4 regions of the Mesorhizobium sp. M8A.F.Ca.ET.165.01.1.1 genome follow, and region 1 is predicted to be linked to each of the others. Evidence: riboswitches for the same ligand, from Rfam matches in the RefSeq annotation. Region 1 holds a riboswitch; each other region holds the start of a gene.
The links. Region 1 has a riboswitch for thiamine pyrophosphate ahead of thiB (thiamine ABC transporter substrate binding subunit). Riboswitches for the same ligand answer to the same signal wherever they lie in the genome.
Positions count from the first base shown of each region.

Region 2: linked by a shared signal. The riboswitch ahead of thiC (phosphomethylpyrimidine synthase ThiC) and the one ahead of thiB (thiamine ABC transporter substrate binding subunit) in region 1 are both predicted to bind thiamine pyrophosphate.
Region 3: linked by a shared signal. The riboswitch ahead of thiC (phosphomethylpyrimidine synthase ThiC) and the one ahead of thiB (thiamine ABC transporter substrate binding subunit) in region 1 are both predicted to bind thiamine pyrophosphate.
Region 4: linked by a shared signal. The riboswitch ahead of EN808_RS20255 (YkoF family thiamine/hydroxymethylpyrimidine-binding protein) and the one ahead of thiB (thiamine ABC transporter substrate binding subunit) in region 1 are both predicted to bind thiamine pyrophosphate.

Region 1 covers NZ_SRTH01000012.1:64,680-72,318, reverse strand. The annotation lists gene EN808_RS25935 (M48 family metalloprotease) at 1-1,195, opposite strand, end outside; gene thiQ (thiamine ABC transporter ATP-binding protein) at 1,428-2,204, opposite strand; gene thiP (thiamine/thiamine pyrophosphate ABC transporter permease) at 2,197-3,816, opposite strand; gene thiB (thiamine ABC transporter substrate binding subunit) at 4,041-5,039, opposite strand; TPP riboswitch at 5,083-5,197, opposite strand; gene EN808_RS25910 (thiamine diphosphokinase) at 5,284-5,928, shown strand; gene EN808_RS25905 (ABC-F family ATP-binding cassette domain-containing protein) at 5,930-7,639, shown strand, end outside.
Region 2 covers NZ_SRTH01000006.1:277,359-284,997, reverse strand. The annotation lists gene EN808_RS19270 (ATP-binding protein) at 1-1,113, shown strand, start outside; gene EN808_RS19265 (DUF5615 family PIN-like protein) at 1,135-1,512, opposite strand; gene EN808_RS19260 (DUF433 domain-containing protein) at 1,517-2,167, opposite strand; partial or broken gene EN808_RS37040 (SMC-Scp complex subunit ScpB) at 2,701-3,223, opposite strand; gene EN808_RS37800 (hypothetical protein) at 4,122-4,583, shown strand; gene EN808_RS19245 (hypothetical protein) at 5,246-5,473, shown strand; TPP riboswitch at 5,595-5,711, shown strand; gene thiC (phosphomethylpyrimidine synthase ThiC) at 5,815-7,639, shown strand, end outside.
Region 3 covers NZ_SRTH01000015.1:162,893-170,531, forward strand. The annotation lists gene EN808_RS29025 (hydroxymethylpyrimidine/phosphomethylpyrimidine kinase) at 1-636, opposite strand, end outside; gene EN808_RS29030 (thiamine phosphate synthase) at 627-1,232, opposite strand; gene EN808_RS29035 (thiazole synthase) at 1,229-2,002, opposite strand; gene thiS (sulfur carrier protein ThiS) at 2,004-2,201, opposite strand; gene thiO (glycine oxidase ThiO) at 2,170-3,171, opposite strand; gene thiC (phosphomethylpyrimidine synthase ThiC) at 3,168-5,003, opposite strand; TPP riboswitch at 5,109-5,225, opposite strand; gene panD (aspartate 1-decarboxylase) at 5,334-5,786, opposite strand; partial or broken gene EN808_RS37230 (biotin synthase) at 5,902-6,003, opposite strand; gene nadC (carboxylating nicotinate-nucleotide diphosphorylase) at 6,152-7,018, opposite strand; gene EN808_RS29070 (L-aspartate oxidase) at 7,018-7,639, opposite strand, start outside.
Region 4 covers NZ_SRTH01000007.1:153,201-160,839, forward strand. The annotation lists gene EN808_RS20215 (hypothetical protein) at 1-242, opposite strand, end outside; partial or broken gene EN808_RS37085 (ABC transporter permease) at 242-378, opposite strand; gene EN808_RS20225 (DUF3309 family protein) at 649-813, opposite strand; gene EN808_RS37090 (hypothetical protein) at 1,046-1,285, opposite strand; gene EN808_RS20235 (isoprenylcysteine carboxylmethyltransferase family protein) at 1,501-2,322, opposite strand; gene EN808_RS20240 (ABC transporter substrate-binding protein) at 2,361-3,377, opposite strand; gene EN808_RS20245 (ABC transporter ATP-binding protein) at 3,370-4,137, opposite strand; gene EN808_RS20250 (ABC transporter permease) at 4,134-4,952, opposite strand; gene EN808_RS20255 (YkoF family thiamine/hydroxymethylpyrimidine-binding protein) at 4,992-5,600, opposite strand; TPP riboswitch at 5,591-5,704, opposite strand; gene EN808_RS20265 (formyltransferase family protein) at 6,018-6,833, opposite strand; gene msrA (peptide-methionine (S)-S-oxide reductase MsrA) at 7,404-7,639, opposite strand, start outside.

The sequences.
Region 1 (7,639 bases):
ATCGGTAAACCTGGCCGCCGGCGCGGATCACCGCGATATCGAACTGCCAGCCTTCGGCGCCGGCATGCGCGGTCGCCGCCTCATTGCCGTTGATGGTTTCCTGCTTGACAGTGCTGTCGTCGAGGCCAGCCACCCAGCCGCTTCTGATATAGTCGGTCAAGGCGCGGTTCTTGTCGATCGAAACGCCATCGAAGCGGATCGCTATGTCGCCAGGACCGGTCGCCGTCACCGCTGCCGCCGAATTGTCGATGATGAAACCGTCCGGCACCGTGAACGACACGCCGAGGCCCGGATGCAGGAAGGTCTCGCCGCGCACATAGCCTTCTTCCGGCGTGTCGCCGTAAAGCAGGCCGTCTATGCCGGCGAGGAAGGAATCGCGGTCGCGCGTGCCGAAGCCGGGCGCGCCGAACTGGCGGGCGTGGCGCTGTGCCAGATCGATGCGCTGCGGCGTGTTGGGGTGCGTCGCAAGGAAGTCGAGGCTGGCGTCCGTGGCGCCGCTGATCGAGCGGAAATCGGTGTAGGCCGACATCGACTGCAGGAATCGGCCGGCGGCATAGGGATCGTAGCCGGCTTCGCCGATCGACTTGATGCCGATGGCGTCCGCCTCCAGTTCCTGGTTGCGCGAGAACTGCGCCAGCCTGAGCTTGCCGCGGATCAGTGCTGCCTTGGCGGTCGGGCTGTCGCCGAGCACATCCGAGACGACCTTGGTCGCCAGGCCCTCCTCGGCCTCCAACTGCTGGCGCTGCAGGCCATGATTGGCGGTGACGTGTCCCATTTCATGCGCGATGACAGCGGCGAGCTCGGACGAATCATTGGCCAGCGCCAGGAGGCCGCGCGTTATGTAGAGATAGCCGCCCGGCAGCGCGAAGGCGTTGACGTTGGGCGAATTGAGGATGGTGATGCGATAGGTCTGCGTCGGGTTGGCCGATACCACGGTCAAATTGCCGACCACCTTGGCGACCATGCGCTCGAGCTTGGGATCGGAATATTCGCCACCATAGGTCGCCAGGATGCGCGGATGCTGCGCCTTGGCGAGTTCGGCAAGCTTGTTGTTGGCGGCGACATTGTCCACCGTGATCGGCTTGTCGGATGGCTGGAAGCCGGATTCCTGGACCTCCGGAGGCGTGAACATCTGGCAGCTCGCCAGCGCCACGGCAAAGCCAGCCAGCGCCAGGAAGCGCGCCAGCGGGTTCATTCGTAGCCTGTCAACGCCGATCGCCAGAATGGCTTCCTTTCAGGTCCTTGCGCATGATCATGCAATGCGCAAAACAAACTGCTACAGCATCTGCTGCCCGCCCCTCGGGGCGGGCAGCAGATGCTGTAGGCAAATCACGGCCAGTGCCGGACCGGTATCGAGCGGACCTAGCCACACTACTCCAGTCATGGCAAGCAAGCGCCACATCGCCTCGGGCCGGTTTGAGCGTAAATTATGTCCGCTTCCGGGCAATATCTCGTGATAAGGCATCCCCGGCACCCGCACCGATATAGCGCCGGAACGCCTCCGGACCAGCCCCGGAAAAGAAATCGTCCGCCGTGCCTGTGGCGGCGATGGCGCCATTGTCCAGAAACACCACCTTCTGGCCGATGCGGCGGGCATCCTGCGGCTGGTGCGTGACGAACAGCACCGTCATGCCACGCTCGGCATGAAGGCCAGCAACCAGGTCGAGCATGTCGTCGCGCAAGGCGGGCCCAAGCGAGGCGAAGGGTTCGTCGAGCAGCAGCACCGGGCGGTCACGCACCAGCACGCGAGCCAGGGCGACGCGCTGGCGCTCACCGCCCGAAAGTTCGCGCGGCAGCCGCTTCTCCTTGCCGGCAAGACCGGTGCGCGCAAGGGCGCCCGCGATATCGGCGTGGTCGGTATCGGTCAGCCGCAACGATGGCGAACGGCCGAGCCCGACATTCTGCTCGACGGAAAGATGCGCGAAAAGATTGTTCTCCTGAAACACCATCGACACCGGACGCACGGCCGGCGGCTCACCACTGACATCGCCCCCGCCGATCAGCACGCGGCCGGATCTCGGCATCTCGAATCCGGCCACCAGATTGAGCAGCGTCGACTTTCCCGAACCGCTTGGCCCCATGATGGCAGTGATTTGCGTCGCGGTGAACTCGACATCGAAAGCGAACAATGCCTCGCCATAACTGAACGAGACCTTGTCCAGCCGCACCGGAACCCCTTTGCCGTCAGCCGCACCGTCAGACATCGCGGGCCATCCCCTTTCCCAGCCGGTCCGCTGCCAGCACCAGTACCAGGCAGACAAGGCCCAGCAACAACGCCAGGCCGGCGGCGTCCTGGGTGCGGTAGCTGCCCATGCGCGCCAGGAGAAGGTAGGGCAAGGTCTGTACGGAATCACTGCCGAACAGGGCGATGACGCCGAGATCGCCAAGCGACAGCGCCATGGCGAAGGCGAAGGCGGTGGCGAGCGGCCGCCGCAGCGACGGCCAGTCGACCAGCTTCAGCCTTGCCCAGCCGGAAATGCCGAGCTGTGCGCAGAGCCGTTCGTGGCGCTCGCTTGCCGCATCATAGGCGGGGCGGATGGCGCGCAGCGCGAAAGGCATCGCCATGACAGCGTTGACGGTGACGACCATGAGCGGGGCGATGGCAAAGACGTCGCCGACGTGGCGCAACAGAAGGAACCAACCGGCGCCGACGACGATCGGCGGCACGACCAGCACAAAGCCGGCGCCGGTATCGGTGGCGTGTTCGAGCAGTGTCATTGGGCCGGAGCGGCGGTTCGATGCCAGCGCCCGCCGCGCCATTGTCAATGCCAACGAGAGCATCACCGAAAGCAGCGCCGAAAGGAAGCCGAGCACGGCGCTGGTGAGTGTCGCCTGCCGGACAGCGGTCTCGCCGGCCAGCCGGTCGAGATCGGCGCTCAATCCGGCGATCACGGTCGCCGCCATCGGTCCCGCGACGACCAGCAGCGTCAATCCGATGAGCAAGGCATTCAGTGTGGCTTCGGTGCCGTTGACGGAGAGATAGCGGCGCGGCGCGACCGGCAGGTTGGTGTCGCCGACGACATTGGCGCCGAGCCGCGTCAGCGCCAGCACCACGATGAAGGTCAAGGCGATCTGCAGCAATGTCAGCGCGACAGCCCTCGCGGGATCGAAATCGAAGCGCAAGGCCTGATAGATGCCGACTTCGAGCGTCGTCGCGGCCGGCCCGCCGCCAAGCGTCAGCACGATGGTGAAGGATGTGATGCAGAGCATGAAGACGAGCCCGGCGACGCCGGGCATGGCGGCGCGCAGTGTTGGCCATTCGATCAACCGGAACGCCGGCCGCGCCGCCATGCCGAGCTGGCTCGCCAGCCGCCACTGGTCGGAGGGGATGGTCTGCAGCGCCTCGAGGAACAGGCGGGTGGCCAGCGGCAGGTTGAAGAAGACATGGGCGACGAGAATGCCGGAGAGGCCGTAGATGCCCGGCCAGCCCTGGCCGCCAACCCAGTTGAACAGGCCGGCGAAATAGCCGGCACGGCCATAAAGCGCCAGAATGCCGAGCGCCGCGACGATCGCCGGCAGCGCCAACGGCACGGCGAAGAGCTGCAGAATGAAGGCGCGGCCGAAAAACCGTGGATGCCGCGACAGCGCCCGCGCCACGAACAGGGCCGGCCCGACGGAGAGCAGCGTTGACAGGGCCGCCTGCCAGAGTGTGAAGCGCACGACGCGCAACAGATAAGGGTCGAAGGCCGCCCAGGCGCCGGAGAGGTCGTGTGCGCCTTCGACAAGCAGCCCGGCAAACGCGCCGCCGATCAAGAGCGCGATCGCCGCCAGCGCTACGCTGCCGGCGGTAATGCGGGGATCAGACGCGGGTTGCACGAAAGGCCTTTAACGTGCGTCGCGTTCCTTCGCGCCCCCCTCTGTCCCGTCGGACATCTCCCCCACGAGGGGGGAGATTAGCAGCTCCGGCGCCCAGCTCATTCCTGCAATGTTGGCGATTGGCGAAATCGCCGATGACAGCCAATCTCCCCCCAAGCGGGGGAGATGTCCGGCAGGACAGAGGGGGGCGCCGTAGAGCATTCATCTTCGGATCATACAGCCAACTACTTGCTCATCACCGCCAGCCATTCATCCACCCAGGCCTTGCGGTTGGCCGCGACCTCGTCCGGGCTGAACAGCAGGGTCTTGGTCGGCTTGACCAGTTTGTCGAAGGCCGGGTTGAGCGGCTTGTCGGTCTTGCCGGCCGGGAACATCCAGTTGGTCTCGGGGATGGCGTCCTGGAATTTCGGTCCGGTCATGAAGGCCATGAATTTTTCCGCCAGCGGGTTCTTGGCTCCGGTCGTGGTGATGCCGGCGACCTCGATCTGCAGATACTCGCCCTCTTCGAAAGACGCCGCCTGGTAACGCTCGGTGTTCTCGGCGACCATATGGTAGGCCGGGGAGGTGGTGTAGGAAAGCACCATCGGCGCCTCGCCCTTGGTGAACAGGCCATAGGCCTCGCTCCAGCCCGGCGTCACGGTCAGCACCTTGGTCTTGAGCTTGGCCCAGGCCTCCGGCGCCTTGTCGCCATAGACCGACTTCACCCAGAGCAGCAGGCCGAGACCGGGCGTCGAGGTGCGCGGGTCCTGGATGACGATCTTGTCGTCGGCGCTGCCCTCGACCAGCTCCTTCAAGCTTTTCGGCGGCGACTTCAGCTTTTGCGTATCGTAGACAACGGCGAAATAGCCATAGTCGAAGGGAACAAAAGTATCGTCGCTCCAGCCGCCCGGCACGTTGACATCGCTCGCCGCGCCATGCGGCGCGAACAGGCCTGAGGCCTTGGCATCGGCGGTGAGATTGGTGTCGAGGCCGAGCACGATGTCGGCCTTGGTCGAAGCGCCTTCCAGCTTGACGCGGTTGAGCAGCGCCACGCCGTCGGCGACCGAGACGAATTCGACATCGCAGCCGCATTCGGCCTCGAATTCCTTCTTCACCACGGGGCCCGGACCCCAGTCGGCGGTGAAGCTCTCATAGGTGTAGACGGTGAGCTTGTCCTTGGCCAAAGCCGGCCCGGACAGGGCCACTGCCGTGGCTGCGATGAGAGAATATAAAAACGTGCGCATCGGCGCCTCCTTCGTTTGCGTTGAAAGGAATTGAGGCGTCGGACTGTCCGAAACGTCTAATCCCTCCGCCGGTACAAACCGGATCAGGTTCAGCGGGTTGGCGAGACTGCCTCTCAGCCGGTCCGCGAAATTCGCGTCCGGCACCCCGTTAGAGCGTTTCGACACATAGGCCCGGCGGGTGGGACACGCAAGTGGGAGTTTGCCGCCTTCCGTTTCCCGTGCCGGGCTGGTAAGGCGACGGGATATGAGCACATTCACCATCCTGCTTGGCGGCGATCTCCTCCGCACGCCCCGGCTCGACCGCCAGGTCGAAGGCTCGCGCGTGATCGCCGCCGACGCCGGCATCGGTCATGCGCGGATACTGGGCCTAGTGCCGGAATTGTGGGTCGGTGATTTCGATTCGGTTCCGGCCGATCTGCCCGCCCATCTCGCCGCCGTGCCCCGGCAAACCTTCCCGGCGGAAAAGGACAAGACCGACGGCGAACTGGCAATCGCGGCCGCACTGGAGCGTGGAGCGACCCGCCTTGTGCTGGCGGGCGCCTTCGGCGGCAAGCGCGCCGATCACGCCTTCCTGCATCTGGCGCTTGGCCTGCGGCTGGCCGAGGCCGGAACGGATGTGCTTTTGACCAGCGGCGCCCAGGAGGGTGTCCCCTTGCTCAACGGCAGGGCCAGCTTCGATTATGCCGACGGCACGCTATTTTCTATTCTCGGCTTTTCCGAACTCTCCGGCCTGACCGTCACCGGCGCCAAATGGCCGCTCGACAAGGTCGAGGTGGCTTTCGGATCGTCGCTGACCATTTCCAACGAGGTCAAGGGCCGCCTCGACATCGCGCTCGGCCACGGCCGCGCGCTGCTGCTCGCCCATCCCTATCCATTGCCCGAAAGCTGACATGGCCCCGCCCCTTCTCAATCTCGACGGGATAAGACTGACTTTTGGCGGCACGCCGCTGCTCGATGGCGCCGCCCTGACAGCGTCGGCCGGCGACAAGATCGCGCTGGTCGGCCGCAACGGGTCCGGCAAGTCGACGCTGCTCAAGATCGCCGCCGGCCTGATCGAACCGCAGGACGGCGAGGTGTTCCGCCAGCCTTCGGCGACTGTCCGCTATCTGCCGCAAATGCCCGACATGGACGGCTTTGCCAATGTGCGGGCCTATATCGAGGCCGGGCTCGGCCCGGCCGACGATCCCTACCGCGCCAGCTATCTGATGGAGCATCTCGGCCTGTCGGGCGAGGAGCGGCCGGCAGACCTGTCCGGCGGCGAGGCCAGGCGCGCCGCCCTTGCCCGCGTCATGGCGCCGGAGCCCGACATCCTGCTCCTTGATGAGCCGACTAATCATCTTGATCTGTCGGTGATCGAATGGCTGGAAGAGGAGCTCGTCCGGACTTCCTCGGCGCTCATCGTGATCTCGCACGACCGCCGGTTCCTCGAGCGTGTGTCGCGTGCCACCGTCTGGCTCGACCGTGGCCAGACCCGCCGGTTGGACAAGGGCTTTGGCCATTTCGAGGAATGGCGCGACCTCGTGCTGGAGGAGGAAGAGCGCGAGCAGCACAAGCTCGGCCGCCAGATCGTGCGCGAGGAGCACTGGCTGCGCTACGGCGTGACGGCACGGCGCAAGCGCAACATGCGACGTCTCGGCGAACTGCAGACCATGCGCCAGCGCTTTCGCGGCCATCGCGGCGCCGAGGGCACCGCGACAATGGTGGCCAGCGACGCGGCCGAATCCGGCAAGCTGGTGATCGAGGCGAAAAACATAGAGAAGAGCTTTGGCGACCTCACCGTCGTCAAGGGGTTCTCGACCCGCATCCAGCGCGGCGACCGCGTCGGCCTCGTCGGACCGAACGGCGCCGGCAAGACGACGCTTCTGAAGATGCTGACCGGCGAATTGGCGCCGGACGCTGGTTCGATACGGCTCGGCACGAATCTGGAGATCGCCACGCTCGACCAGAAGCGCGAGGCGGTCGACCCGCAGGAGACGCTGGCGCAATATCTCACCGACGGGCGCGGCGAGAACCTGGTCATCAATGGCGAGCAGCGCCATGTCGTCTCCTACATGAAGGATTTTCTGTTCAAGCCGGAGCAGGCGCGCACGCCGGTGCGCGAGCTGTCCGGCGGCGAGCGGGCGCGGCTGATCCTGGCGCGCGTGCTGGCGCGCCCGGCGAACCTGCTGGTACTTGATGAGCCGACCAACGATCTCGACATGGAGACGCTGGAACTGCTGCAGGAACTGGTCGCCGGGTTCGCCGGCACCGTCATCCTGGTCAGCCACGATCGCGATTTCCTCGACCGCACCGTCACCAGCGTCATCGCGCCGGACGGTGGTGGCCGCTGGATTGAATATGCCGGCGGCTATTCCGACATGCTGGCGCAGCGCGGCGGCACCCGGCTCGACGACCGCAAGGCGCGCGCCAAGGCCGACGCCGGCGACGCGCCGACCACCAAGGCAGAACCTGCCGTAGCAAAAGGGCCGGCCAAAAAACTGTCGTTCAAGCAGAAGTTCGCGCTGGACTCCTTGCCCAAGAAGATCGAGGCCGTGACAGCGTCGATCTCGCGGCTGGAAAACAACATCTCCGACCCGGCCTATTACGAGCGCGACCCGGCC
Region 2 (7,639 bases), on a different contig from region 1:
CAGCGCCTAGTGGAAGCGCGCGACAAAGCTACCGAACTGGGCTTGGCGCGTCAGCGACTTGCCGATCTCGCGCCCAAGGGGATACAGCAATTACACGAGGAGCTTGCTCGTCTGAGTGCCCTCGGGGCCGGGGACCTCGAACTCAAAGTCGATCCAGAACAGATCCGGCAACATCATGCCGCAGCCGAGCAGCGTGTGGCGACAACACGCAACAGCGTGCGCGAGGCCTTGCCTTTGCGCAGCCATGCCGACGAGGCTGTCATGGCTGCGGAGACGGCTTATGTCACCATCCAGGCGGAACTGACCAGCCTCGAGGTCATATTGGGACCCGATGCAGCGCGCGAGGAAAAGGGGCGCTTGCTGCTCACCGAGGCCACCGCACGACAAAAGCTGCGCGAAGCGGCCGAAATGCGCGCTGCTCCCCTGCGCGACGGCGCTCGCGATCTCACCAGCGCTGAAGCCGTTCTGCGCCGCGCCCGTTCGGTTCAGGATGCCGCCACACAGGAAGCAAGTCAGTTGCGTGTAACCCTGGCCGATCTCAATGGCCATATTCGCACTCGGTCCGACGACGCGGTGGAAGAAGCTTTGCGCGAGGCCACAGAAAAATTGGAAATCGCTGGAGAGCGAGCGAGACGCTTCGAATTCGAAAAAGCCGTCCTCGACCGGCTGCGCACGACGCTGGTCGCTGCGCGCTCGACGGCACGCGATCTTTATCTGAAGCCGGTCATGTCCGAGCTGCGACCGCTGCTTGGATTGCTATTCGATGACATCTCCATAGTGTTCGACGAGAACACACTGTTGCCACAGACCGTTCGCCGCAATGGTCAGGATGAGGATGTCGATAGGTTGAGTGGCGGCATGCGAGAACAGCTTTCGGTTCTGACACGTCTGGCCTTCGCCCGTTTGCTTGCCCGCGACGGCCGACCCACACCGGTTATCCTGGATGACGCTTTGGTTTATTCCGATGACGACCGCATCGAGCGCATGTTCGACGCTTTGCATCGTCAATCACACGATCAGCAGATTCTCGTTTTCTCCTGCCGCCAACGCGCGTTTGCAAAACTCGGCGGTAACATTTTGCAGATGAGCGACTGGCAACCGGGTCGATCATAAGCGGAGATCGCGCAGCCTCAGCTAGGGCGACGGCAGATCGTATCGTGTTACGATTGCAATGCCGTTTTCGATCTCGATTTCGATAACTTCATTAATCAGGAATTCCTCTGGGCCAAGATCCTCGAGGAGAGCATCGAAGAGCTCTCTCTGTTTTTCAGGCCCGACCTGAGGGACGACGATAATCAGGCCGGCGTGAACCGGTTCTTTGGCATAGAGCTTCCTGAAGTCCTTAGCATTGTTGGTGACGAAGGTGAAATCCTCATCGATAATGAGCGGCATGAGGTCCCAGTCGGTTTCGCCGCTTAGCCCAAGCCAGTTGACGTGGTTTGCTTCATGTCCGCGTTCTTGGGCTACCGCAACCAGAGACGTGTGCAGGCACTCATCGATCAGAAACCTCACGAGGTCACACGCGTCTCGACCTGGCCGACGGACCTGGGTCGCCCTTCAAAACCACGCGCTTCGACGACTTTATTTTCACGCCCTGCTCGACCAGCTTCTTAGGCCGCCCACGAACCGGGTGCGCGGCGACCCACATTCTGGCGAGCTCAATCACGCGCGGCGTTAGCTTCGGATATCCCTCCAGAACCTCCGCTTCATCTGCGCCCTGCGCTAGCATCGTCGTGATCATACGAACAGGGATGCGGGTTCCTTTGAAGACAGGCTCTCCGCCCATCACCCCTTTAACGCGGCCGATGGCGGCCTCCGCTTCATCAAGATCCACGATGCGCGCTTTGAGCTGTTTACGTGCCTCGGCGACGTCGACGATCAGCAGGTCGTCGGCCCTTACGGTCTTGGCCCTTGGGGCAGCTTTGATTTCCTCGAACAGGCGGTAGCGACGATCAGCGGGCAATGTCGCACCCACGCCATACCAAAGCTTGAGCCGCAGCAAATCCTCGCCGGTCAATGCCCGTCGGACGACCCCACCGATGCGCCGAGCAGTGCTTGGCACAGTATCGACAATGCGTTTGTCGATCGCATTGTGCACGGCCTTGATTCCTATCCCGCTGACGGCGGCTGCCTCTGCGGGGGTGTAGATGCGAGCAAGTGTGCCCATTATTCTTCTCCTTATAAAGAATAATATAGGCCGTTTGACCCCCTCCGTAAAGGCACGCGTCTTTGGAATCACGGCGGTTAGCAAAGGCGGTGGTGAGCCGAGAGGCCTCACAAACCCTTGGGGCTCGAGATGGCAGACTCGGCGCAGTATAATTGCGCTAACTATCGAATTTGCAGTTGGCGACAAACGACACACGAGTTCGTCGCGGACTTTTAACTCTGCGAAGGCGCGTCTTCGAGCGCTTTGAAACCCTACACCCATCTGCAGGCCATCTGTATCAAGCTTTGGACCAAAACCGTTTCCATCGCTCACGAGCGTTCTCTCTGGGGGTCTCAAGTGGGGCTTGCCCATGGCCACGAATTTTTGGGCGACAGCGGTGCAGAGGCCGCATACCGCTGCCTGCTTGACGTCGCTGACCGTGTCCATGTCCGAAATTTGCCTACAAATTTCGGACGCCCTTGGGCGCGCTAGATTCGCTATGGAAAGCTGGAAGCACTCGCAAGCCCGGTGGCCACAGCGTCTGCAGCGCCAAGCTATTCCTCCGTATCCAAACCCGCATCCTCATGGCCACTAGCCAACTCTGGCATAATTTCACCAGCAAGCAGCTCATCTCTGCTCAGCAGCCCGGCATCCTCGAGCGCCTCGCAGTCCGGGAGATCGCGAAGCGTGTCGAGGCCGAACTCGAGCAGGACGCTTTTGTCGTCACATAGGTGTAGGGAGCGCCGGGCGTCGGACTGCGCGGGTTCGACGCGATCAGGCCGGTGCCGCAGATGGCCGATCAGGTCGCGACTGATTACTTCCCGAAAACCGACGACAATTCGGCGCGGGTAATCGGCTGGAAGTGCCGATGCACATCAGCATCAGCACGTCCGACCACGTCAGGTCCACGGCACGCCCGCTGCTTCCGCAGGCGCGGATGGCATCGGCATAGGCCGGCCGTGTCAGGTGCTTCCAGCCGCCGGCGACAGCGACGAGGTCATAGGGCCGTCCGCGCAGCTCTCGGATGTCGTCGATGAGAAGGTCACGGGCGAGCTCGCGGGAGAGACTGCACCGCAAGCGCGTCCCGCGCGCGCGAACTGCTCGATCAACTGATCTCAGACGACGACGAATCTCGTCCAGATTCCAAAAGCGGTGGCCGCAGCGGCGCTTTGCGGGCTCGCGTTACCACAGATCGCAGAACTGTGATCTCGCCTTGTGCCCGAGACCGCAATCTGGGCTCGCGACGAAGCATATCGCTTGCGATCATCAAAGGACGCGTCGACGCCGTCGGTTGCCTTTTCCACCGCCGCCTCACACATCGTGTTGGGGCTGAAGAGCTACCTGCAAATCCTCGCAACGGGCGCGGCCGCATCCTTGATTTTACAAATTGACACGTCTTGGTTTTTAGAAAATGCCACGTGCGATGATGGCGCCAAAAAAAAATGTCACGCGAGATGATCATGCCTGAGGTAAATGGTCCGCCAAAGTTGGGAAAGGTATACCGGTTGAATGGTGGATAGGTACGCCGGATAAAAAGGGCTTCGGGTTCCGGAAGACGAACTAATCGACGGATAGGCGCTGCTCGTGAGGGAAACTGCATGCGCATTACGGTTATGACCATCCAGGGATGTCGGATATGATCTTGAATAGTGACATTGCAGGCCAAAGAGCGGCCGAGAAGCTAGCAGAGGGCCTGAAATCGCAGGGCAAGCAGCAATACGAAGAAAGGTCGAGGGAACGCGAACGAGATGTGTCTCGTTAGGTCGCACGTTGCACCAGGGGTGCGTCGGAAGGCACTCCGCCGTGTCCTGAAGAGGTAGCCTGCACTTGAGAATAGCCACGGTGGTACCTTATTTTCGGCTGTGAAGCACACGAGACCCGCGACGTGAGACCCAGTTGCTCAATACCCAGTTGCTGGGTGAGCGTGCATGACTGCCAACGGAAGGTCTTGCACGCACCCTCGCGATCTTGAGCAATGGTCGCCATGACTTTCTTCTTGCAGGCTTTTGAGTGGCCCAGCCTGCAATCACCAGACCCCACCGACTCTAAAGAGCGTGGCAGACGGGATAGTCGAGGTTGCCCGGCACAATTACGCTCAAGGCTTGCGCCGCCCAGAGGACACGCTGAAAAGGCAGCATGGGCGCGCAAGCACGCCATTCACGAGAGGTTCGACATGAAGACTATGCAAGAAAAAGACATTCCGGCATTCGTGCAAGCAGTTGTGGAGGCCGGCTGCAACATTTGCGCGATTGGCAACTTGGGATATGTCTTTGGCGATGCTGATTTGACGCCGGCGCAACGGAGGTCCGTCGAGCCACAGCTGCGCAGGATTGCTGAGATCTACGGCGAACGCGATCATCTCATGGACGAGATAGCTGTATATCTGCGGTCGATCGGACGCCATGTCGAGGTTGAGCCGAAGACAGGTGTTTCCTGATGGCCGCGATCGATCGCGTTCCGTAGTCGCCATTTCTATTGGGTAACGAGCAGCCGTCTTCCAACCTCTGAAACAAAAAAGAGGTGACCCCCAAAGGCCGCTCTCGAGACCGCAAGTCTGAGCCGCTAACGCATTGCGATAACCAGGCTGTCCGAACTGGGCGTCGATGCCTTCCTCGACCAGGTCGCGGTAGGCGGCGATCTCATCTACCGCATGCATAGCCAAGCCAGAGAAGTTTTCGGCAGCGGAATTCTCGGTCGCTTCCCCTTTTATGACTAGAGGGTGCGGCCGATCCGGCCGCGACGATCTCGCAGGGATTGCCATATACGGCAACACGAACACCGGCGGATCAATACTCGGATAATGGCGGCCGGCTATGTAGCGATCGATCGCGCACCAACATATCAATGCAATAGCTTAGTTGCTTTCAAAGGCGGGTCTCTACGAACTGCAAGCAAGCTAAACGATTGCGTCAACTCTTCCTCGCAGAGCGAAAACTCCGCGCCCACGCGATTTCTCTGCTGGAACAGCGGCACATCCTCAGCGCCAGGACACGGCCGCCGCCGTCGGGTTTTACGAAGCCGGTGATTGCATAAGTTGCCCGCAAGATATCATTGGTATCGGGAACGCCGCCGATGCCGCATCCTGAATAGAGCGGCCGCTTGCACCTGCCAGCCCGACGACCAGATCATATCTGCAACTCCATCTACCTGGACGTGGTGCAAATCACCTCGCTGAAGCCGCAAATCGTCGCCTTCGACCAGGATAACCACATCCGTGACCGCCTGAGCTACTCGGTCGATCTCGACGCACATGGCCGATACAGTTTTTCCATCCTTCACGAAGCGAATGAGACTTTGGCCATTCCAGCCCTGGTCTACGGGGCGTGACTTGTCCCCGATGCATGCGCGAGCTCTCCGCTCGGCCGGCCGCCGGACGTCGCCACCGGCCGAAGGCGCCCGAAGGCGCCCGAAGGCGCTTGACAAAGCAGCACCGGCCCATTCAACTTGAGGCATTCACCAGGGGAGTCCCGGTAAGGGGCTGAGATACTGCTGGCTTTCGCGGCGCAGTGACCCGTTGAACCTGATCCAGTTCATACTGGCGTAGGGACGGTGCAAGCGCTTTGCGGGAGTTTACGCCCGAGGTCCTGCTGCAGCAGGTCTACAGAAGCGTCTTTTCATCCTTCCGGCACAGAACTGGGTCTCCAATGCATGAGCAAAGGAGCCTCACGATGAATGCCCTCACCCCCGCCGTGTCGACGGGACCACTGCCCGCCTCGCGGAAAATCCACAAGCCCGGCGTCCTCTACCCGCAGATCAGGGTGCCGATGCGCGAGATTTCCGTCCATCCGACGGCCGGCGAACCGCCCGTCACCGTCTACGATCCGTCCGGCCCCTACACCGATCCATCAGTCCAAACCAGCATCGAAAAAGGCCTTGCCCGGCTTCGCCACGAATGGGTCACGGCGCGTTGCGATGTCGAAGCCTATGACGGGCGCCACGTCCGGCCGGAAGACAATGGATTCGCCACCGGCGAGCGCCTGACACCGGAATTTCCGATACGCAATCGGCCGCTCAAGGCCAAGCAGGGCAAGGCGGTGACCCAACTTGCCTATGCGCGCGCCGGCATCATCACGCCAGAAATGGAGTTCGTAGCCATCCGCGAGAATCTCGGCCGCGAGGTGATGCGCGGCAAGCTGCAACGCGACGGCGAAGCCTTCGGCGCGGCGATCCCAGATTTCGTCACACCCGAATTCGTGCGCGACGAGGTGGCGCGCGGACGCGCAATCATTCCCGCCAACATCAATCATCCCGAGAGCGAACCGATGATCATCGGGCGAAATTTCCTGGTGAAGATCAACGCCAACATCGGTAACTCGGCTGTCACATCGTCGATGGCCGAAGAGGTCGAAAAGATGGTGTGGGCGATCCGCTGGGGCGCCGATACGGTGATGGACCTGTCGACCGGCCGCAACATCCACAACATCCGCGACTGGATCGTGCGCAATGCACCGGTGCCGATCGGCACGGTGCCGCTCTATCAGGCGCTCGAAAAGGTCGGCGGCATCGCCGAGGACCTCAACTGGGAGGTCTATCGCGACACGCTGATCGAGCAGGCCGAGCAAGGCGTCGACTATTTCACCATCCACGCCGGCGTGCGGCTGCACTACATACCGCTGACCGTCGACCGGGTCACGGGCATCGTCTCGCGCGGCGGCTCGATCATGGCCAAATGGTGCCTGCACCATCACCGGGAGAGCTTCCTCTACGAGCATTTCGAGGAGATCTGCGACATCGCCAGAGCCTATGACGTTTCCTTCTCGCTCGGCGACGGCCTTCGTCCCGGTTCAATCGCCGATGCGAACGACGCGGCGCAATTCGCCGAACTGGAAACACTTGGAGAACTCACCAAGATTGCCTGGGCAAAGGACTGCCAGGTGATGATCGAAGGCCCGGGCCATGTCCCCATGCACAAGATCAGGCAGAACATGGACAAGCAGCTCGCAGTGTGCGGTGAGGCGCCGTTCTACACGTTGGGGCCGCTGACGACCGACATCGCGCCGGGCTATGACCACATCACCTCAGGGATAGGTGCCGCCATGATAGGCTGGTTCGGCACCGCAATGCTTTGCTACGTCACGCCGAAAGAGCATCTCGGCCTTCCCGACCGCAACGACGTCAAGATTGGGGTGATCACTTACAAGATAGCCGCCCATGCAGCCGATCTGGCGAAGGGCCATCCGGCAGCGAAAACCAGGGATGATGCCCTTTCGCGCGCGCGCTTCGAGTTCCGCTGGGAGGACCAGTTCAACCTGTCGCTCGACCCCGAAACCGCACGGTCCTTCCACGACCAGACCTTGCCCAAGGAGGCGCACAAGCTGGCACATTTCTGTTCGATGTGCGGGCCGAAATTCTGCTCCATGCGTATCTCCCACGACATCCGCGCCGAAGCCCAGAAGGAAGGCATGGCGGCGATGGCGGCGAAATACCGCGAGGGCGGCGATCTCTACATGCCGGCTGACGAGACCGGCGTAGCGCTCATGCCAGAGGCGCCGG
Region 3 (7,639 bases), on a different contig from region 1:
GCGCATCGATACGGCAAGGCGTGGCAAGTCGAAGTGGATTGGTTCTTGATCGGAGCGCAATAAAATATCGGTTGATCTAGGTCCCGATGCGTGGCCGCCCTTGATCAGCAGGGCCTGAGGTCCGGCGGCCAGCAGTCTTTGTCCTTGTTGAAGCGCGCTTCCCTCATCCATCGCCAATTCCGAGCTGACAAGGAGCGCCAACTCGATGAGATTGGGGGTGACGAGACGGCAAAGCGGCATCAGATTGCGCTTCATGGCGGTGATGGCGCCTGCTTCCAGGAGCGCCCGGCCTGAGGTCGAGGCCAGCACCGGGTCAAGTACTGCCGGCACCTGCGGATTCTCGCGCAGCACGCCGGCAACGGCAACGACGATCTCAGCCGCCGCGAGCATGCCGATCTTGATGGCGGCCACCTCGTTGGCCTGCAGCGCGGCGCGCATCTGCTCGGCCACTAGGCGAGATGGCGAATGATGGATTTCCATGACAGCTTCGTGCGTCTGCACTGTCAGCGCGGTGACAGCAAGGCAGGTGCGCACGCCAATGGAAGAGATCGTCTCGATATCACGTGCAATTCCAGCCCCGCCGCTGGAGTCCGATCCGCCAACGACAAGCACATGCGGTTCTCGCCTCAGCGCCATCGATCTGTCTTTTCCATCCACTCTCTGGTGCGTGCTTCGGGATCGGCATTCAATGTAATGTCAGTCACCACTGCCGCGCTGTCGGCGCCAGCCGCGAAGACACCATCGAGCCGGTCCGGGTTAAGGCCGCCGATGGCCACCAGTGGAACAGGCGCGACCCGACGCTTCCATTCGCTGACCCGTTCGAGCCCTTGCGGCGCCCATTTCATCTTCTTCAGGATGGTCGGATAGATGGGTCCAAGCGCTATGTAGTCAGGCTCGGCGGCCATCGCCGTTTCCAGCTCCTGATGATCATGTGTGCTCAGTCCGAGCCTTACGCCGGCTGCACGTATCGCCAAGAGGTCAGCGGTCTGCAAATCCTCCTGGCCGAGATGTATGAAGTCGCAGCCTTCCTCGATTGCCAGGCGCCAGTGGTCGTTGACGATGAGTTGGCACTGGTATCGAGCACACAAGGCCTTCGCGGTGCGGATCTCCGCGCGCAACCCAGCCTCATCCACGGTCTTGATGCGCAGTTGCAGAAGCCGGACTCCGAGTGGGACCAGCCGTTCGATCCAGGCAGCGCTGTCGACGATCAGATAAAAGGGATCGAGCTTCATGAAAAAACGGCCCTGCCGACCATCGGTGTCGATGGCACGGCGACGTCGCGCGGTTCGAGCATTCCCGAACTGAACGCCTCACGACCGGCGTCGACCGCCTTACCGAAAGCACGCGCCATGCCGACCGGATATGCCGCCTTGGCGACCGCTGTGTTCAGGAGCACGGCGTCAAAGCCGAGTTCCATGACGGTGGCCGCGTGCGACGGCCGTCCGAGCCCCGCATCCACAATCAGCGGGACGCCAGGGAAATATCCGCGCATCGAGCGCAGCGCCGTCATGTTGACCGGTCCCAAGGCGGAACCGATCGGTGCGCACCACGGCATCAGGACCTTGCAGCCCGTTTCCAGCAGCCGCTCGGCGACAACGAGATCGTCGGTGGTATAGGGGAATACCGCAAAGCCGTCCTCGCACAGGATGCGGGCGGCTTCAACCAGACCGAACACATCCGGCTGTAGCGTGTCGTGATTGCCGATCACTTCGAGCTTGATCCAGTTGGTGCCGAAGACCTCGCGCGCCATTTTCGCGGTGGTGACGGCTTCCTTGACGGAGAGGCAGCCGGCGGTATTGGGCAGGATTCTGGCGCCCAGCGAGCGGATCAACGACCAGAATTGTTCGCCGGCTCTACCGCCCGCCATCTCACGCCGCAACGAGACGGTCACCACCGACGTGCCCGACGCCTTGACTGCATCGGCAAGGATGGCCGGCGAAGGATATTGAGCGGTGCCGAGAAGCAGGCGCGACGAAAGCTCGGTTCCATAAAGCTCCAACATGCTAGCCGCCCTGCATGGGCGAGAGGATTTCGATCCGGTCGCCGTCGCTCAACTGGAACTCCGTGCGGTTGGCTTTGTGCACGAGGTCGCCGTTGACGGCGGTGGCGAGCCAATCGCCCTCATAGTCGAGCGCGGCAAGCAACTCGGCCAGCGTGGTGGCGGCAATCTCACGCGCCTCGCCGTTGACCATCAGTTTCATGAGCATGCTCCTTGGTTCTGTCTTGACTGAAAACCAGGCCGGCAGCCTGGCGCGCCATGGCGGGGGCGAGGAGAAAACCGTGACGATAAAGACCGTTGATCGCGATGATCTCACCGTCTGTTTCGACGCGTGGCAAATTGTCGGGAAATGCCGGACGGACACCCACACCGGTTTCAACGATCTCGGCCTCACCAAAGGCCGGATGGAGGGCATGGGCGGCGCCCAGCAGCTCCATCATGGAACGCGCCGTCACCGGTCCGGCGCTCTGGCTTTCAATCATCGTCGCTCCGATCATGAAACGGTGATCGGTGCGCGGCACGGCATAAAGCGGAAAGCGTGGATGAAGCAAACGGACCGGCCGCGACAGCGAGACATCAGGCGTGCGAAGGATCAGCATTTCGCCGCGAACACCGCGCAGCCTGTCATCGGCCGCTGCCATTCCCATGCAGTCTATCTGACGGGCGAAACCCGAAACAGGCCGGGCGTCGCAGCCGAAGTGGAATTTGACACCCATGGTCGCAAGGTTGTCATGAAGTGCCGCCATCGCCTGGCGTGGGTCGAGGTGAGCCTCGTTGGGGAAGAGCAATCCACGCCGGAAGCGGCCGGCGAGGTCGGGTTCCAGGAGCGCAATTTCGTTTTCATCGACGCGCCTATGCCCTGACGTGCGACTGGCGAACCGGTCAAGCTCACCGGCATCACGCGGCGCGGCCACGACCAATGTCCCGGCCCGTGTCACCTGACCCGACAGCACCGCATCCCACCAGTCGGCAGCGTCGCGTCCGAGATCCAGCACCGGCTGCTCCGCGCTTTCGCGCTCGCACCATGGCGCCAGCATGCCGCCGGCGAACCACGACGCGTTGCCGCCAAGGCCATGCCGCATCTCGGCGACTGTGACCGTCGCGCCGCGGGCGGCGAGTTCGAAAGCGACGGTGAGGCCGGCAACGCCGGCCCCTTTGACGAGCACCCTCATGATGGTTTGGGAGCCTCCGGCACGACCGGTACGCCAGTCTCGTCCGCCGGCATGTAGAGATCGCCGCCCTCCCGGTATTTTGCCGCCATTGCCGCCATGCCTTCCTTCTGAGCCTCGGCACGGATGTCGTGGGAAATGCGCATGGAGCAGAATTTCGGCCCGCACATCGAGCAGAAATGCGCCAGCTTGTGCGCCTCCTTGGGCAAGGTCTGGTCGTGGAAGGACCGCGCGGTTTCGGGGTCGAGCGACAGGTTGAACTGGTCTTCCCAGCGGAACTCGAAGCGCGCGCGGGAAAGGGCATCATCCCTGACTTTCGCTGCCGGATGGCCCTTCGCCAGATCGGCTGCATGGGCGGCGATTTTGTAGGTGATCACGCCAATCTTGACGTCGTTGCGATCGGGAAGGCCGAGATGCTCCTTGGGCGTGACATAGCAGAGCATGGCGGTGCCGAACCAGCCGATCATGGCAGCACCAATGCCTGAGGTGATATGGTCATAGCCCGGCGCAATGTCGGTCGTCAGTGGTCCAAGCGTATAGAAGGGCGCCTCGCCGCAGACAGCGAGCTGCTTGTCCATATTCTCCTTGATCTTGTGCATCGGCACATGGCCGGGACCTTCGATCATCACCTGGCAATCCTTGGCCCAGGCGATCTGCGTCAATTCGCCGAGCGTTTCCAGCTCGGCGAATTGCGCCGCATCATTGGCATCGGCGATCGAGCCCGGACGAAGGCCGTCGCCGAGCGAGAAGGATACGTCATAGGCGCGGCAGATGTCGCAGATCTCCTCGAAATGCTCATAGAGGAAGCTTTCCCGGTGATGGTGCAGGCACCATTTGGCCATGATCGAGCCACCGCGCGAGACGATGCCCGTGACCCGGTCGACGGTCAGCGGGATGTAATGCAGCCGCACACCGGCATGGATGGTGAAATAGTCGACGCCTTGTTCGGCCTGCTCGATCAGCGTGTCGCGGTACACCTCCCAGGTCAGGTCCTCGGCGATGCCGCCGACCTTCTCGAGCGCCTGGTAAAGCGGCACCGTGCCGATCGGCACCGGTGAATTGCGCAGGATCCAGTCGCGAATGTTGTGGATGTTGCGGCCGGTCGACAGGTCCATCACCGTATCGGCGCCCCAGCGGATCGCCCAGACCATTTTTTCGACCTCTTCGGCCATCGAGGAAGTGACAGCGGAATTGCCGATATTGGCGTTGATCTTGACGAGGAAATTGCGCCCGATGATCATCGGTTCGCTCTCTGGGTGGTTGATGTTGGCTGGAATGATCGCCCGCCCGTGCGCCACCTCGTCGCGTACGAATTCCGGCGTGACGAAATCGGGAATAGCCGCGCCGAAGCTTTCACCGTCGCGTTGCAGCTTGCCGCGGGCGATTTCCCGGCCGAGGTTTTCGCGGATGGCGACGAACTCCATCTCGGGCGTGATGATGCCGGCGCGCGCATAGGCAAGCTGTGTCACCGCCTTGCCGGCCCTGGCCCTTAGCGGCCGGTTGCGAATGGGAAATTCCGGCGTCAGGCGCTCACCCGTGACGAAGCCATTGTCTTCCGGCCGCACATGGCGGCCGTCATAGGCTTCGACATCGCCCCGCGCCGTGATCCATTCGTGGCGAGGCCGGGCGAGGCCCTTTTCGATGCTGGTTTCGACAGTCTGGTCGGTATAGGGGCCGGACGGATCGTAGACGGTGATGGGCGGCTCGCCCGCTGTCGGATGGACGGAGATTTCGCGCATCGGCACTTTGATGTGCGGATGGAGGACGCCGGGCTTGTGGATTTTCCGTGAGGCAGGCAGCGGTCCCGTTGAGACGGCTGGGGTTAGGGCATTCATCTTGAGGCTCCTTTGCTCATGCATTGGAGACCCAGTTCTGTGCCGGAAGGATGAAAAGACGCTTTGGTCGACCTGCTTGAAAACAGGTCTTCGGGCGTAAACTCCCGCAAAGCGCTTGCACCGTCCCTACGCCAGTATGAACTGGATCAGGTTCAACGGGTCACTGCGCCGCGATAGCCAGCAGTATCTCAGCCCCTTGCCGGGACTCCCCTGGTGAATGTTTTCGAATTGACCGAGCCGACACTGCTTTGTCAAGCGCATTTCCACCTGCGGCGGTGATCGGCGACTAATGAAACCCCGCGCAAAGCACGGGCAAATCTCGAGAGGAAGTCACGCGCCGGAGACCAGCGCAGGAATGGCCAAAGGCTCATTCGCCTCGTCAAGGATCGAGAAACTGTAACGCCCATGTGCGTCAAGATCGACGGAGTAGCTCAGGCGATCGAGTATGTGATTGTCCTGGTCGAAGGTGATGATCCGCGGCTTCAACGAGGTGATATTCGCTTCGTCCAGGTATATGGAGTTGCAAACAATGATCTGGTCGTCTGGCTGGCAGGTGCGGGCAGCCGCACCATTGAGGATGCAGCATCGTGAGCCGCGCTCGCCGAAAATGACATAGGTCGAAATCCGCGCACCGGAATTCTTGTTCCAAATCTCCACAAATTCCATCGGCAGGATCCCGGCTGCTTCGCAGTGGTCAGGGTCCAGCGTTATCGATCCATGGTAGTTGAGGTTCGCTTCGGTGACGTAGATGCCGTGCAGCTTGCCAGCGACTAGTTTTCGCAATGGTCCTGTTTCCTATCATCATGGATGAATCGTCCCGCCATCCTCTGGGTGGCCGGGTTACCCCGCTAGATTCCGACGACGACGGCGCCGCCGCTGAGACCAGCGCCCGCCGCCGCCTGTTGGGATCGAAATTCCGGCGGTGAACGGTTTGCGCTTGAAACAGCAGGTCGTTGAAAGGCGCGTCATGCAGCGCCCGAGCAGCTTCCACGGTCCACATCCGGTGGCCGTCGAAGGATTGAGCTTCACGCATGGTTTTTCCGAAATCGCTGCGTGCATTTCCATCCTGTTCCCCTTGCATTGGGCGACCTAGGCACCTTTGAACTTGGCGGGCTGGGTCGAAAAAGCGTCCGGTCGACCGCCGATTGTCAGGCCCGACGGACAAATTTCGCGGAGTCGAGCCCGATATCGAGGATTGGCGCGCTGTGGGTCAACCAGCCGATGGAGATCAGGTCGACACCGGTCGCGGAGACGGCTGGAGCCGTCGCCGGCGTTATCCTGCCCGACGCCTCGGTAATCGCCTGGCCGGCAACCATCGCCACTGCTTGGCGCAATTCGTCGACAGACATGTTGTCGAGCAGGACGGCGTCTGGGGCGAGGGCCATAGCCTCTTCTAACTGGGCTAGCGTATCGACCTCGACTTCGATCTTGACTAGGTGGCCGACGCTGCATCGCGCGCGCTCGATTGCCATGCGAATTCCGCCAGCGATGGCGATGTGGTTGTCCTTAATCAGGATGGCGTCGTCGAGACCGAAACGATGATTGGAGCCGCCACCGGCGCGCACGGCATATTTTTCGACCGCTCGCAATCCAGGCGTCGTCTTGCGCGTGCAGACGATTCTTGCGCCGTGGCCGCGGACCGCCGCGACGATCAATGCCGTCGCGGTGGCGATACCGCTCAGATGGCACAGAAAATTGAGCGCCGTCCGTTCCGCGGTGAGTATGGCCCGGGCCGGACCGCTGACCGATGCGATGGTCTCACCTTGCGCGATGTTGCTGCCGTCCGCTCGCTCCACTGTCATCTCGACATCCTGGTCGATCAACCTGAAAGCGAGCATCGCCAGGTCGAGACCGGCTATAGTTCCGGCCTCGCGCGCAGTCAGCACCGTTGTCGCATGATGGTCCTTCGGTACGATGGCATCAGTGGTCAAATCACCGGCCTTGCCAAGGTCCTCGAGCAGAGCTGCCCGCACCAGAGGCTCGAGCATGATCGTTGGAAGGGGGGATAGGTTCATCAAGCGACGCTTTCGAGCATTGGAGAGTTGCCGAGTTCCCGCGCCGCAAACATGGCCGCGTCGAGCCTGATTTCGGAGCGGCGGGCGACGGCCGCTTGATGGGGAAAGTCGTTCCGGTAGTGAGCGCCACGGCTTTCGCGGCGCAGCAAGGCGGCAACCGCGATCATCAGCCCTACGGCGGCGGGATCGGACGCTGTGTCGTGCCGATGCAACAGCAGCAACAAGGCGCGCGCAGCCTCTTTCAAACCTTCGCCATCCCGCGTGACGCCAAGGGCATGTGACAGGAGAGGGCGCACAGGCCTCGGATCCGGCGCGGGCAGGTTAGCTGCCATCGCTGGCTTCCCACCGCCGTCCGGTGCACCAGCGACGCTTTCGGCAACCCAGCGCGCGCAAACGACGGCCTCGGTCAGCGAGTTGCTGGCGAGCCGGTTGGCGCCGTGCAGCCCGGTCGACGCGACTTCGCCGCATGCCCAAAGTCCAGGAACCGATGTTCGCCCGGCCAGATCCACGGCGACACCACCCATGTGGTAATGCTGGGCCGGCCGGATGGGAATGAGGTCTCGCGCCGGATCGATGCCGGCCTTGCCGCAGGCTGATGCGATTGTCAGAAATTGCTGCGCG
Region 4 (7,639 bases), on a different contig from region 1:
CCGAGCACGGTTGAAATGATCGTGGTGATGACCGCGATCTCGATGCTGTTCCAGGTCGCCGCGATCAGCTGGTCGTTCTGCCACAGCGAGGCGTACCACTCGGTCGTCCATTCGAACGGCAGCTGATAGAAGGGCGAGACGTTGAACGACATCAGCGCCATGATGATAGGCAAATAAAGGAAGGCGAGCAGCAGCCCGACATAGAGGCGACCCAGCCATTCGAGGATGCGCGTCGTCGCCATCACGCCACCCTCCGCAGCAGCGGCGAAGCCACCGCCAGGATGACCAGCACGACGGCGAGCAGGAAGAAGGACAGTGCTTCCCCGAGCGGCCAGTGAACACGGCGACGAACTGGTCCTCGATGACCGTGCCAAGCCAATTCTGTCAACCACCAGCGCAGGGACGCTTCATCGCAATTCGCCCGGAGCCGCCCTTCGAGGAACCGCTTTGACGAAAAAAGGCCCGCTCCGGGAAGCCGGAGCGGGCCTTGGGGAGGATGAAGGGGTGGACCCTCTCCTCTTGTTTTCACGGGAGGTGTGGACCGCGATCACCATACCTGAACCCCGCGAAATGCCTGATGCATCACAATCCGCTGCTCGGCAACGTAAGCGCGGTCACGCGATCGCGATTGCTCCCGTGATCGAACTGCTAAATGCGGCCCAGGACGACAAGGATGATGATGATGATCAGCACAAGTCCGAGACCACCGCCACCATAATAACCGGTTCCGTAGAACGGACCACCACCGATACCGCTGAAGCCGCCAAGCAGCGCCAGGATTAGAATGATGATAAGTATTGTTCCGAGACCCATGACTTTCCCAGCTCCTAAATGCGCGCTTTCGCGCCGTTTCAACATCGCGCTATTTCAGATGTTGTAAGGTATGAACGTTTTAGGGGAGCTGGCGTTCCGCCGGGCCATCCCGGCTACGGAGCATCCAGCCCGCAAAGCAGAAAGCCCGCCTGGACGGCGGGCTTTCCGACCGGTCGGAGGCCAGGAGAGTGCGGTCAAAGCCTCAGGGCTGGTTCCGCAGCCTCCTTCAACCTCAGCGGCGTGCGATCAGCAGGCAGAGCTGGCGCAGGTCGCGGTCATAAGTCCCCTCGCTGCCGAGAACGTCGACGCAGCGCTTCTTCATGCGCCTCAGCTGGGAGCTCGACATCTGGGTCACGGCACGCGGACCGTTGAGCTGGCTAGGGTTGGGCGATATGCCCACGTTCGACGGGTTGCTGGGATTGGTTACGTTGTCGATGCCAGCCGACGCCGACACCACTAGTACCGCCAACATTGGCGCCAAGCTCCGCGTTGATACCGCCTGTTCCACCAGCATTGGCACCGAGCCCGGCGTTGATGCCGCCCGAATCTCCGATATTGGCGCCGGCCCCGGCATTCGCGCCGTTGCTGCCGCCGACCGAAGCGCCGAGCTACAGCGCCCTCGCCTAGGGAGCAGCTCCGACCACTGGACGCTGAGGAGCCTGTTGGCCAACCCTCACAGCCTGGCCTTCAGAATAACCGGTAGAACAGCCGATAGTGTACATGTTCCATGTAAGCGCGATACTCCGGCTCGGCGGCCAGCAAGGCCTCCTCGCGCAGGATTCGATACAGCTGCATGTAGGTGATGACCGCATAGACAGCGAGATTGTGGAAGGAAAAGGCCGACAGGAGGTAGAGCACATGGCCGGCGAGGTAGCCGGCATAGATCGGATGCCGCACCAGCCGATAGGCACCGCCCGTCATCACACCGCGATTGGCCGGCAGGATCGCAAAAGAGCGCCCCAGCGAGATCTTGCCCCAGATAACGAACAACAATGCGATGATCTGTAACGGCGCGGCGACGTAGAGAGGAATCAGCGCAATGCCTGGCTTGAGACTGATCAACGCAACGCCAAAACTGGCTGTCACCGAAACGATGACGGTAAGCAGATTCCAGTCACGCGTGACCGGACGCCGCGACAGCAGCAGCCAGGTGAAAGTGAGTATCTCGGAAATCGCCACCAGCGCGGTGTTGAGCCGGGTCGGATCCTCGAGAAGCTGATAGACGCCGCGATAGACGAACAGCGCCGCGCACAGCAGCGCACAGGCGCGAAAGAAGCCTTCGCGCAAGTCGAGCATGATCTCGTGCTTGCGCGCCGCCGACAAAAGCCCTTTGTCTGCTGCACGCGAAAGCGCTTCACTTTTTGACATGAGCAAGGCAAGCATCCCGATGATCCCTCGGGGGCGACCTTTGCACGTAACCATTGCCGTGCCGTTAACCGAGAAGATCAGATCGGCATCAAACCGGGTCAAAGCCGCCGAACGGCAAGGCCGTACCCGGTCTTTCAGCATCTCGCGATATGACCTTTCGCGGCCTCTGCACCGACGCCCTACTTGAGGTACCCATTGCTGAAATATCCCGCAAAATCCGGACGTTGCGCGACAACCTTGCCATCGGCATCGTGCAGGATACCGGCGGCGAGGAGATAGGAGCCGATCGCTTCCATCTTGGCGGGATCCATGATGCCGATGGTGCCGTCTTGCCCGCGCAGATAGTGCCCGTCGATCAGTGCCTTCAGCGAAGCCTGGATCAACGCCGGATTGGTGAGGGCATCCTTGTTGGCGGCTATCAGCAGCGTGGCGGCTTGCTCTGGGTGATCCACCGCGAACTGATAGCCGCGCCGCGTTGCCTGGATGAAGGACGACGCCTGTTGGGGGTTTGCCTGGAGAAACGCTTCGCTCGAAGAGATGAGCGTCGTGTGCTCGTCGGGAACGCCATAGTCGGCATAGACGAAGCTGCGTTGCTTGACGCCCTTGAGCTCGGCTTCGACGCCCTCCCAGGTCGACACTTCGAGCGTGAAGTCGACCGAACCGTTGGCCAGCGCCTCGTAGGCGGAAGTGCCGAGCGTCACCGTCTCGAAATTGCCCTTTCCGCCATCATGCCGGATGATGGTCGAGATCAGTGCGTTCTCCCAGGCGCTGCCGAAACCGCCATAGGTCAGGCCGTCCAGATCCTTCGGACTTTTGATCTCGCTGCGCGCCGCGTTGAACACCAGCCGACCGGTTTCGGACTGCACGACGGCATAGACGGCCTTCAAGTCGGCGCCGGCGGTCTTCTGGGTGAACAGGCTGATGGTGCCGTTGATGCCGAAATCGGCGACGCGGTTGGCGACAAGCGTGCCGGCGCCGGTGTCGCTGTAAGGCACAATATCAACCTCCAGACCGGCCTCGCGATAAAACCCCTTTTCGCGCGCGACGAACAGCCCGATGTGGTTGGTGTTGACCGTCCAGTCCAGCGCGACAGTGACTTTTTGCGTTGCCGCGAAGGAGCGGCTCGATCCGGTGATCAGCGGTACGCTACCGGCAAGGGTGAGCAGCAGAGCCTGCCTGCGCGTCAAGTCAATCATGGTCATGTCCTTTGGTTGGCTGGAGGTTGAGCAGAATGTCGAGGATCTCGGCCTCGAGTTCTCCGGCCCGCCGTGTGGCGGCGCTGGTCGGATCGCGCGGGCGCGGCAGTGGCACCTTGATCTCGCGCACGACACGGGCCGGCCGCGTGGACAGCACATAGATGCGGTCGGAGAGGAACACGGCTTCGCGCACGTCATGGGTGATCAGCAACGCCGTCCATCGATGGTGCCGCCACATCTGTTCGAGCCAGCGCTGCATGGCCGCGCGCGTCAGTGCATCGAGCGCGCCGAACGGCTCGTCGAGCAGCAACATGTCGCGTTCCTGCACGACAGTACGCAGCAGCGCCGCGCGCTGCCGCATGCCGCCTGAAAGCTGCGCCGGAAAATGCCGCTCGAAGCCGGCAAGCCCAAACTCGGCAAACAGCGGCGCGACACGCGTCCGCGCCGCCTTGCGGCCGAGGCCCTGCACCTCGAGCCCGAGCGTCGTGTTATCGAGGATGCGCCGCCACGGCATCAGCGCGTCCCGCTGCGGCATGAAGGCGAAATGCCTGCCATGATCGTCGAGCGGCGCGCCGTCGAAAAACATCTCACCCTCGCCATGCTCGGCGCCGGTCAGAAGCTGGAACAGCGTCGACTTGCCGGCACCCGAAGGCCCAAGGATCGAGACGAATTCGCCGGCATCCACGCGCAGCGAAATGTCGGCGAGCACTTCGAGCCCGCCAAAGGCCTTGCGCATATGCCGCAATTCGAGCCGGCTCATGCTTGCGGGCCTTTTCGGGCGGCTTGCCTGCCAGCGGCTCTTTCCCAAGGCATGGCAAGTCGTTGCAGCACCACCGTCAGCCCGAACAGGACGAGGGTAAGGGCGGCGCTGACGCCGACGGCGGCGAGCACCAGGTCGGGACGGAAATTGTTTTTGGCGTTGAGCATGTAGATGCCCAGCCCTTTGGCCGCGCCCGCATATTCGGCGAAGATGGCGCCGACGACGGCATAGGTGATGGAGATCCTGAGGCCAGCGAAGAAATAAGGCAGCGCCGAAGGCAACCGTGCCAGGATGAAGACCCGCCAGCGCCCTGCTCCCATGGCGCGCAGCATCTGCCCGATCTCGACCTCGGTAGCCTCGTAGCCCTGCACCAGGGCCACCAGCATCGGGAAGAAGGTGACCAGTGCCACCAGCATGATCTTGGGCGTCAGCCCGAAACCGAACCACAGCACCACCAATGGCGCGATGGCGACCAGCGGCAAGGTCTGGCTGACTATGAAGACAGGAAACAGCGCGCGCCGCAAAGGCTGGAAGAAGTCGACCAGCATCGACAGCGCGAAGGCGGCGCTGAGCGAACAGGCAAAACCGATCAGCGTGGCGCGGATGGTGGGAATGGCGTTGTCGAGCAGCGCGTCACGATTGAGCATCGCCTGTTCGAAGACGCGCGAGGGTGCCGGCAGAACCGTCGGCTTGATGCCGGAATGGTTTGCGTAGAGTTCCCACGCCACGAGCACCAGGCCGATCGATATCACGGCCGGCGCCGCCTGGGCGAGGAAGCCCGCGAGTTGACGCGGGTTGAACGACGATGAAGCCACGAGAGGATGACCTTGACGGCGCGCGTCGGCGCGAACGGTTCAGACGGCAGTGGGACTGTTGGCCGAAACCGTGACGTCGAGGGTTACGTGGCCGGCGCCTGGTCCGAAGCGGCAGAAGGCTTCGTCGAGCGCCGAGAAGATCGCGCCGGCATCGCCGCGCAGCTTGGTGCAGAAATTCTTGGAGCGATCGTAGACGCCGGACTGCTTCAGGAAATCGATGCAGCCATAGATCTCGTCCATGTGGTCGTCCGTGCCCATCACATAGAGCGAGAACTGCGCCGCCGCTGGCTGCCCAGTGGCGGGCGCGCCGCGCACGGCGGAAATGGCGGCTTGCTTGCGCGGGCCGAGTGGCCCGGCAGGTCCGCCAAACGTGTCGGAGCGGCAGATCGGATCGTCCGGCTCACCTGGGCAACCACGCGAAATGGTCGCCGACAGCACGCAATGCTTACCGCTGCCAGACGCAGCCACGAAAAGGTCGCGCAGCGCCGGGAATAGCACCTCGGGGGGCCCGACCAGCAAGGTCGAGATGTCGTCGGTCTCGATCCTGAGCTTGTCGCGATACGAATCGAGCGCGCCAAGCGCGCCCAGGATGACGCCGACAAAATCGTCGGCCATGAGATATAGGGAAACCTGTGCGCCTGAAAACATCGCCCGCCTCGCTCCGCTGGTATTACCCAGATCAGCTTCTAGGGTCTGTGGGCTTGCCGCCCCCGTCTCAGCCCCGACCGTACGGAGCACCCCTGTGGATGGCGGCGTTAAAGCACCATTCGATCGGTTGGGGAAGCTGTTTTTTCAGCAAGCTGCGCCAAAGCATTGCGCCAGCGCAGGCACAACCGGGTGCCGGCGCCCGGGAATTTGGCTCGATCCGGGTGCAACCAACAGCCCGACCATCACGCCGGGCGGAATGAATTCCAACGCGGACCAGAATTGCCCGACCAGCGCGCAGACGGATGCCAATGGCAGGGCGACCGCGCCGACCGTGGCCGACAAGAACTGCGGTAAGTAGTTTTCGCAGCAGGGAAAGCGCGGACGCAAGTTCCGCGCTTTCCATGCTCGTTGGTCTCACTATACGCCACGACCGGCTGGCGGTACCTCTGGCACCGATTCGCTGGCCACTTTGCCAAACACTCTTATTTCGGGGCACGGTTTTCCGGCTTTTGGCCGTGCGAATGCGGTGTGCATTTTCATCAGCCGTTTGAGCAGGCGGCCATAGGTGAGGTATCGAACCCGGCCATTGGCAAGATCGAACTCCACCCTCCCCCATCGCCTGACCGGACCTTTTCCAGTTGGCGGACCCAGTCGCGCGATCTGAAAGGCCAACCGAACCTCGCGGCCGGCAACGTCCAGATAGATACCGGGATTGCCGCCCAGGACGTGCCACAATCGGGCAACGTGCTCGATCGACATGTCGGATGAAATCGCCATGTGGTTCCGCTCAAGTCGCGCCCAGACGAAATCACCGGTTGGCTGCCGCGTCCCGGACACCAAATCCTCGCAATAGGCTGGCGCCACCTCGCGCACCAACGCGCGCATCGCGGTCGCCACGCTGTCGGCCACATCCCGCCGCGTTGCCCAGTGTGCTTCGCAGAACGGCACGTGTCCGAGGATGTCGCCGTCATCGAAATTGGCGGACATCTTGTGCAATGTCACGCCGCCATGGACGGCATGCTGGCCGTCCGCGGCCAGGCGATGGAGAGGATGCGGACCCCGGTAGTTGGGCAGCAGCGCCGGATGAAAATTAAGGCCGCCCTTGGGAAAGAGGCTGAGCAGTTGTTGCGGGATCAGGGTCGGGAAAGCGTAGCAGATCAGTACATCCGCGGCGATCTCAGGCAATTGCCGGCCAAGCTCATCCCAGTCGTAAGGCCGGCCGAATTCGATCAACTTTACCGGCGTGTTGCCGAGATAGCGCCTGAGCAGAAGCTGGCGCCTCAGCCGGCGTCGAAAATTGCCAATGCTGAAGCCTCTGGATGGGCGCTGAAAGCCAGGCACGATGATCGCGCCAATACGATTTCCCGCCTCGACCCACCCGGAAAGCAGGGGCCCGGTGTAAGCAGAAACATCCAGGATGAAAACTGCATTGAGCTGCCGGGCGCCGGCCACAGGCTCGGAAGAAATCATCTTTTCAGATCCGGCGGGGCAAGACATCGCCCGGCAATCCGAGCACCGTAACGAACCGGTCCAGTCACTACCAAAAGACCGGCCGAGCCGTCAGCCTGGTTTGGGAGAAAGCGGTCCTGCCGCGGCGACACTTGGGAGCCTTTCCCGCTTCACCAACACACGCTTCTCGTAGAGCTTCCTCATGCTCCCCCTGAAACCAATCAACCCGCGTAGTTGGTCAGCAACGCCGCGCACTGTCAACCGCCGGGCGGTGGTTAACAGCCGCTATTGATATGGCCTCGCGGCAATCGGCGGGCGCTTAAACCCACTGCCGCAAAGACTGATCCGCGAGCCTTATGAAACGGCCTTTTCACGAACCGGCAGTTTCCAACCCGGCCTGACGAAATGGCAGGTGTAGCCGTTCGGATACTTCTCCAGATAATCCTGGTGCTCGGGCTCGGCCTCCCAGAACGCTCCCGCCGGAGCGAGCTCGGTGACAACCTTGCCGGGCCACAGGCCAGAGGCATCGACATCGGCGATGGTGTCCTCCGCCACACGCTTCTGCTCCTCACTGGTGTAGTAGATTGCCG